Regions from separate parts of the Tigheibacillus halophilus genome, predicted to be linked through region 2. Evidence: riboswitches for the same ligand, from Rfam matches in the RefSeq annotation. Region 2 holds a riboswitch; the other holds the start of a gene.
What was found. A riboswitch is a leader RNA that binds a small molecule or an ion and turns the genes downstream of it on or off. The one in region 2 is predicted to bind FMN.
Positions count from the first base shown of each region.

Region 1: linked by a shared signal. The riboswitch ahead of ribD (bifunctional diaminohydroxyphosphoribosylaminopyrimidine deaminase/5-amino-6-(5-phosphoribosylamino)uracil reductase RibD) and the one ahead of ACFSMW_RS00350 (ECF transporter S component) in region 2 are both predicted to bind FMN.

Region 1 is NZ_JBHUIZ010000003.1:200,657-204,871, reverse strand. Features, by position in the region: gene ribA (GTP cyclohydrolase II) at 1-529, opposite strand, end outside; gene ACFSMW_RS01465 (riboflavin synthase) at 544-1,185, opposite strand; gene ribD (bifunctional diaminohydroxyphosphoribosylaminopyrimidine deaminase/5-amino-6-(5-phosphoribosylamino)uracil reductase RibD) at 1,140-2,261, opposite strand; FMN riboswitch at 2,561-2,698, opposite strand; gene ACFSMW_RS01455 (hypothetical protein) at 3,312-3,674, shown strand; RNA gene ssrA (transfer-messenger RNA) at 3,753-4,118, opposite strand.
Region 2 is NZ_JBHUIZ010000002.1:25,317-29,531, reverse strand. Features, by position in the region: gene ACFSMW_RS00365 (1,4-dihydroxy-2-naphthoate polyprenyltransferase) at 1-691, shown strand, start outside; gene ACFSMW_RS00360 (hotdog fold thioesterase) at 702-1,088, shown strand; gene ACFSMW_RS00355 (TraR/DksA family transcriptional regulator) at 1,124-1,483, shown strand; gene ACFSMW_RS00350 (ECF transporter S component) at 1,586-2,173, opposite strand; FMN riboswitch at 2,337-2,481, opposite strand; gene ACFSMW_RS00345 (S8 family serine peptidase) at 2,609-4,215, opposite strand, start outside.

The DNA of each region.
Region 1 (4,215 bases), on a different contig from region 2:
AATCCTTGCGACGAGCCATCGTACCGTCTTTTTTTAAAACTTCACAGATATAAGCGGCTGGTGCCGCCCCTGCCAATCTTGCTAAATCAACTGCGGCTTCCGTGTGTCCGCGGCGTTCCAATACGCCGCCTTGTTTTGCCACAAGCGGAAAAATATGACCAGGCCGCAGAAAATCTTGTTCGCTTGTTGCATCATCAGCTAAAGCACAGATTGTTTTTGCACGTTCCGTTGCAGAAATCCCTGTTGTCGTTTCGCTATGATCGATGCTTATCGTAAAATTCGTCCCAAACGGATCACTATTATGCTGTGTCATCCGATCCAGCTTAAGTTTTTGTGCAATGTCAGCTGAAATGGGGGCACAAAGCAAACCTCTGGCAGAAGTAATCATCCGATTAACCGTTTCGGGCGTGGCATATTCAGCTATTCCAATCAGATCTCCCTCAGCCTCACGATCTTCATCATCGGCAACCAGGACCAATTTTCCCTCCCTCAAATGCTGAATCGCTTTTTCCACATTTTCCATCTGCATCGTTTTTCCCCTCTCTAAAACCCGTTCGTATCCAAGAAAGACTTGTCAATACGAGGGCCCGATTCTTTACTATTCATCAATGTCGTAACGTATTTTCCTAAAATATCTGTTTCTATATTCAACAAATCTCCGAGATGCTTATCTGCCAAAATCGTATGTTCCTGTGTATGTGGTATTAACGATATGGAAAAACCATCCGCGCTAACATCAATGACGGTCAAGCTGGTCCCATCCAAAGCAACTGATCCTTTTTCGACAATCTGTGGCCGCTGCTGTTCAGGCAGCGCAATTTGCAATGTCAATGCATTGCTTTCGCGCTTCTTATTTAGCAGCTCCACCGTAGCATCCACATGCCCTGTGACGATGTGCCCGTCAAAGCGACCAGCTATTCCCAGAGAACGTTCCAAATTTACCGGGTAGTCACGCTGTAGATAAACAAGATTTGTTTTATGAAATGTCTCCGGCATCACATCAGCGGTAAATACATCGGTGTATAAGCTGGAAACTGTCAAACAAACACCGTTCACCGCAATACTGTCGCCTACATCCAAATTGTTTCGGTCCAGCTTGTTCATGTTGATGGACAACCTGATGGTATCACCTTGTTTCGCTATTTGCCTGACACGCCCAATGTCTTGTATGATTCCTGTAAACATGTGAACTCTTCCCTTCCATAGACGGTGATTTTCAAATCCTTTCCAAGCGTTGTTACCTCCAAATTCTGGAAATCTACTTCTCTTTGTCCGAAAACCTTCCCTTGGACAGCAGAAAGAGAGTTGCCGCCGAACAATTTTGGTGCGATGTATACCGTAACTTGATCAACCAGTTGAGCTTCCAAAAATGCGTGATGCATCTGCGCGCCCCCTTCAACCAGTACGGACTGCACCCCATTTTCTGCCAATACTTCTATCACGTGCTCAACAGTCCAACGCTTATTTGTAAATACCTTTACATGCGTCGTCTGCGCGTCATGTGCCGGATACTGTGGTATTTCAGTGAAAATCCACGTCGGTGCTTCGCCTTGCTGGAACAATTTCAGGTTGTTTGTGAGCCTTCCTCTCCGATCGATTACAATCCGAATCGGCGGATATGGCAAAGTTACCGTCCTGACTGTCAACTGTGGATCATCTACAAGAGCCGTTTCTGCTCCAATCAAAATGGCTTGGTATCGGCTGCGCAGTTGCTGAACATCCATCATGCTTTTTTCACCTGTAATGATACTGCGCTCACCCGGTGTGCGATTGATTTTACCATCAAGAGTCATTGCATATTTCAATGTGACATATGGCCTCTTCTTCCGATGGTAAAAATTATACATTCGATTTAAAGCAACTGCTTCAGACGCCATCGTTCCAACTGAAACTTTCACGCCATTTGCTTCCAAAAACTTCTTGCCTCTGCCGCCAACGAGCGGGTTTGGATCCAGCTGTGCAATATGGACTTCCGTTATTCCGGAGGCGACAATATGCTCACAGCAGGGAGGGGTTTTTCCTGTGTGAGAGCATGGCTCAAGCGTCACATACATTTTCGCAGCGGCTAATTGATCTCGATTGGCAACATTTTTCATAGCGTCAATTTCAGCATGGTCTCCGCCAAAATGACTATGATACCCCCTGCCGATGATTTCACCACCTTTTACGATAACCGCACCGACCATCGGATTGGTATACGTGTGCAATCGTCCCTTTTCAGCTTCTTTCATCGCTAACATCATCAGCTGTTCATTTGTCATGGTGTCACCTCATTTAAAAACTTGCCGGCAACCGCTGGGCCCGTAGCGATTGGCCTGGCTGCATTCCAGGAAATCTTCAGGACATGTTCCTAAAAACGCAAAAATGCCCCGTAGTGAATACGGGGCATAAATATGTGATCGCCAAATAAGATTTCATACAGGAAAAAACATAGACAACACCTAAAACAGGCATTGCTACATTTAAAAAACTTGGCATTAGCTTCTGCAAATGCCTTAGTTACATGCAGAAAAAGAATTATACTTCCTTACTGCAAAAATGTATGAAACGTCATTTTCGTTCTATTCTTCTCCCATCCAGACTATACTGTCGGTCCCAGACTCACACTGGGTCAACCGCTGCTCGAGCGGGTCACGGACTTCAATGGTTTTCCATTGTCACCGTCGGTCGGGAATTGCACCCTGCCCCGAAGAATCGTATTTAGTTTTCAAAGTTACCTTACACCATTCTGGAACTGAATGTCAAATGAAATATGATTTATCACAGGAAAGTGTAGGACTGATCGTTATCCAAAAAACAATACTACTTTCCCCATAAATGATACCAAGGGATAGAATAAATACAAAGGATATAGACAGCAGGAAATTGTTGATAACATTGCAACAGAAGTGATCCTATGTTTTTTTGTAATGACCGTTCTATATATTGAGAGGTGTTATGAATGAATCCAAAAAAACTAAGCATGGTTGGTTTGGGAACTGCATTAACAGGGGTTATGGTTATTTTTTGGCTGCCAACTGGAGATTGACGTACCTTTTGTTTACACTCATAGCAATCGTTATATTAATACTTAATGATAAGATCATTCCTCAAACAAAGCATAAGAACGAAAATTGCGTTGAGACCCAGATCTTCCAAGTGGCAAAAAAGGAGCTCATTAACGCTTATTCTGTCTTCTTTACTATTAGGGGTTTCGAGCGCGGCTTACTGGACATTTTCACGGGATTCTGTGTTTCAAATGGACAGTGTTCCTGAATGCTCTCACACAAGGCTGTTGGATTATCATTGGCATTGCAGGTGTATCAGATGGGTTGGACGGATACTTTAGCTCGCAAATCGGATTAGTGCCTTCCTACCGGCTAAGTGTCATTTTGCTGGGGGCTTCTTCCTTATTAATAGGTTTATTTACAAACATCTTCCCTGTTGTCTTTTCAGCAATTTCTTTTGGAAGCTCTTATATATTCATGACAGGTGTTTTGATCATTTGGGGTATCCATATTTTTCAAACAAACCCTTCATTCGGGCTCGGTTTACCGTTTTTATTATTAGCTTTAGGTCAAGTGTTTGGCTCACTGATTGGAGGGGGTGTTGCAGGAGTTGTAGGTTATAAAGCCATGTTTATCCTATTTGCTATGATTAGTTTTATTGCTTTGATTTTTAAACCCGTAAAATAAAAGGAGCCATAACGTTTCCAAACGGAAATTTTATGGTTCCTGTCATTTTTTTTCACAAAAAAACCACCAATTATGTATTGGTGGAGACGGTGGGAATCGAACCCACGTCCAGAGATATTGCCACTTCGGCTTCTACGCGTGTAGTTGACATATTATCATTCACTGTCTTTTCAGCCTGTCAACAGGCTTCCAAAGCAGCTAGTCTGATTGGTTTCAACTATTGGTCTCAGACGGTGGCCAACAGTATAGCCCGCTTCATTTGAGACCCTTCGATCTGCCACACGGGCGATAGCAGGAAGGATCGCTAAAGCACTACTTACGCAGCAGCTAAAGCTGGTTGATTGTTAGTTTTGCCAGTTATTATAGGCGTTTAACGTTTTACGAGACGTAACCTCGACGCGCCACCCAAGCTCAACCTATCCCTGTCGAATCCGTAACGTCCCCTTCATAAAAAGGAGTTACGACAGTCAAGCATTGGTGTGTCCTAACTACAATATTCATTATAACATATTGCCGTTGAAAATCAACCTGAGCCGCCTGG
Region 2 (4,215 bases):
GGATAATGAGGACTCTGTCGGCATTGGAGGAACAATCGTACGCGATGGCATCGCTCCAAAAACTGTACTGAACCTCGCTTTGCTGTTTTTTGGAATATCCATATTGCTTGGCATCTATATATCTATTGCTTCCAGCTGGTGGATTGCTGTCATCGGTGCGGCAAGTATGCTGATCGGTTATTTGTATACGGGCGGACCGCTCCCGATCGCCTATACGCCTTTCGGAGAATTGTTTTCCGGCTTTTTAATGGGAACAGTCATCATCGCCATTTCCTATTTTGTTCAGACTTCTGAAGTGAACTGGCAGATCGTACTCATTTCCCTTCCCGTGGCAATCTTTATCGGTTCCATCATGATGTCCAACAATATTCGGGATTTGGACAATGACAAACTGAACGGACGTCATACCATCGCTATATTGCTTGGCAGGAAAAATGCTATCCGTTTTCTAGGCGGTATGTTCATTGCAATTTATATCCTGACCCTAGTATATATTTTCTCTGGTGTGCTGCCAGTCTGGTCATCCATCACCTTTCTCAGCATACCTAAAGCAGTGGACGTCATCAAAAAATTCCGCGGGAAGACAAATCCGCTAGACATGATGCCCGCTATGGCTGCAACCGGAAAAACTAATACGATTTACGGATTTCTTCTGGGATTGTCTTTATTGATCAGCATCTTCATCGATTAGGAGGTTTTACATGAATTGGGATAATACGCTGCTTGAATCCTTGGGAATTGAAGTTATTTCTGCTGAAAAAGAACAAGTCGTGGTAAAAATGCCTGTGGACCAACGTACACGCCAGCCAGCTGGTTTCCTTCATGGCGGGGCCAGCGCAGCGCTTGCTGAAACAGCCGCAAGTATTGGTGCCGTTTTACAGGTGAATCCTGAAAAATACGATGTATTCGGTATTGAGATCAATGCTAACCATATTCACGCTAAACGAAATGGGGAAGTGACTGCATGTGCAACGCCATTGCATGTCGGAAAAACCACCATGGTTTGGCAAATCCATATTTCTGATGAGCAAAACAGGTTGATTTGTGTTTCAAGATGTACAATTGGGGTAGTACTTAAGAGAGGCTGAAAGATTTGTTACACCCTCTTGAAAGGATTGATTATATGCCAAAAGATGCACATTTAAACGAACAGCAATTGAACAAATTCAAACAGCGTTTGCTCAATATGAAGACAAGCTTGAAAAAAGAGCTTGGCCAGAATAAAGAAAGCCCCAACGATGCTGTCCAGGAACCTGCCGACTATAGCAATCATCCTGCTGATATCGCAACCGAACAATTTGAACAAGAAAGAGCAGCAGGCTTTGATATGATAAAAAGAGATCAGTTGCAAGCAGTGAATGATTCGTTGGATAGAATAGAAGATGGCACGTATGGTTATAGTATCATTTCGGGAAAACCGATCCCAATCGAACGGCTGGAAGCAGAGCCTACAGCTAAAACATTGGTTGATGAGAAAGGATAAAAAACACTTCGCCAAACCATATGAACTAACAACAAAGGTATTTTCCTTGCTGTAATCAAAAAGCTGCCCAGGCCTGGGCAGCTTTCTTTATTGTATTTCTCGTTACACGAAATAAGTGCTTTTCTGTTCAATCCATGTTCGAAGCCTGTTGAATAGCGGTACAAATAATAGACCAACAATTAGTCCTTTAATCATATTGAATGGTAGAATACCCAATAAAACTGCGGCTCGCTTAGCACTTTCCAACTTCATATCCTCCATACCCATGAACCAAGCATATACCGGAAGAATGACCAGATAATTCAATACGCTCATCGCAACCGCCATGATGATTGTTCCAGTAATAATACCAGAGATAATGCTTTTGACACCTTTATATTTATGGTAAAGATAGCCCGCCGGCAGGATGAATAATACACCTGCCAGAAAATTAGCAGCCACTCCAACTGGATCAGCAGCACCAGTGATAAGGAAATAAAGCATATTTTTAATACCTTCAACGGCTACGCCTGCAAGCGGCGAAAAAATCAGGGCGGCAATGAGAGCCGGAACCTCACTGAAATCGATTTTCAAATATGGCGGTAAAAAAGGCAATGGAAAATTCAAGAAAAATAGTACAAGTGATACTGCACCCATCAATGCTAAAATAATTAATTTCAACAATTTGGATGATGACGCATTTTGTTGCATGCTTATTTCCTCCTTCATCTATTTATCGATTCACATCTTGTGATGAAGGATTGAGCTCTCTTACATGTTTTCACAGCAATTCATCGCATATAAAAACCCGAAGCAATTACAAAGCTTCGGGGGAAATTTGTACGACAAAAAGACGTATCACGTAATTTTGGCTCGACATCTTCTCCCATCCAGACTTTAACTGTCGGTTCCGGAATTTCACCAGATCAACCGCTGCAGCCTGCAGCGGGTCACGGACTTTGAACTGTTACCAGTCCATTACCGTCGGTCGGGAATTGCACCCTGCCCCGAAGATGGAATCGATATGATATTGTATGTTTATCATATCTTAAATGCTCCAATTCGGCAAGTATTTGAACTGCTACTGGTTAAAAGCAGAATCTGCGGGCACCCCCTGCAGATTCTGCTCCTCCATCTCAAGTCATATTACTTTTCAACATTGATAAATAGCTTGCCTTTTGCTTTTTGTGTGGCTTGATTTTCATAAGCATCTTTTACTTTCACTTCGATTTCTGCACCATCCGCTTTGACACTTTTCGTTGCAGTCCAATAGCCGACGTAATGCCCGGGGGAAGTTTCCATCACCGGTAATTCTGTTGTATTGGCCACATTGCTTTTGACATTGGTCAAAGGCATATGGATTGCAAATGAAGCCTTCAAATTTTCTTCACTTTCAAAAGAAATCTCCACCGTTTCGCCTGCTTCAATATATTTATCTTCTGTCGGGGTCACATTGTTGATTTCCGGTGCAGTATATTTTGCATCAATTGTCACTTTTTTCGTCGTTTTATTGCCCGCCAAATCTTTCGCAACAACCTTGATTGTATTCATGCCATTATCAAGCAAAAGACGTTTAGAATATTTACCGTCTTTTACATCTACTTTTTTACCGTCCACTTTGACAAAGTCAAGGTTCGCGTCTGCAACTGTACCTTCTACTGTAACAGTCTCACGATTTGTTTTTTCATTGTTTTTCGGACTGTCTATAGACAGTTCAGGAGCCTGCGTATCACGAATAATCGTCACCGTATCCGATTCACCGACATTTTTGCCATCCAGCTTGGATATAGCTTTAAAGGTATTTTCACCTTCCGACAGGTCAGCATCGATCGCGAATTTCCCGTCATCTCCTACCTCAGCTGAACCAACCGTTTCATCATCTTTGCCAACCAATTCAACTGTTGTGGTTGGAGAAGCTTTCCCTTCCACCGAGACCGTTTTTTCAGAAGTTACCTGACCATTTTCCGGCGAAGTGATTTCTGGTTTTTCCACTTCATAGCTGACACGTGCACGGATCATATAATTTCCTTCTTCAGCCGGTGAAGGTGACCACGTGCCATCTACATATTGCATGCTTCTTTTTGCATTCGGCCCGTCTTCATCTGTTGCAAGCCCAGGGGCATTCGGATCTGCTTTTGATTGAATGTAGACCATGTAGAAATCGCCGTCTACTACAATCCCCTGATCACTTAAGTCGATTACTGTCCATTCACCATTTCTTAATGCTTTACCGTCAATTGGTCCTGCCAGTTTCTTGCCAGGAGTGCCATCTTTGCCAGATGCATCCCAAACTTCTACAGCGAAGTCCTCCCCGCCAGGAACTGGCCACTCGGTATCCCAGAAGCGGAAAACGCCATCTGTAACGACTGCTTTTTCTTTCCCTTCCGGAAGGGACATTTTAACAGCCCAACCGTTGCCGGCATCATAAAACGCTCTGGCATTTTCTGCTGTTCCATCATCATAGCCTATTTCACCGCCAGGAATGGTATAAAATGGTTCAAGCTCCACATTAACAGAGGTATCTTTTGCAAGGTCAACTTTGACTTCCTTACTTTTATAGCCCTTTGCCAATATCTGAAGCGTATAATCACCTTGGTAAGCTGTGATGGCATAACTGCCATCAGCATCCGATTCGACAGGAGCGACGTTAGCATCTTCCTTCACGATGATTTTTGCACCCTCGATGCCATCCCCAGTCGATTCGTCTGTGATTTTTCCAGAGACTGTCGCTTTTTCCAATTCGTTTAAAGTGA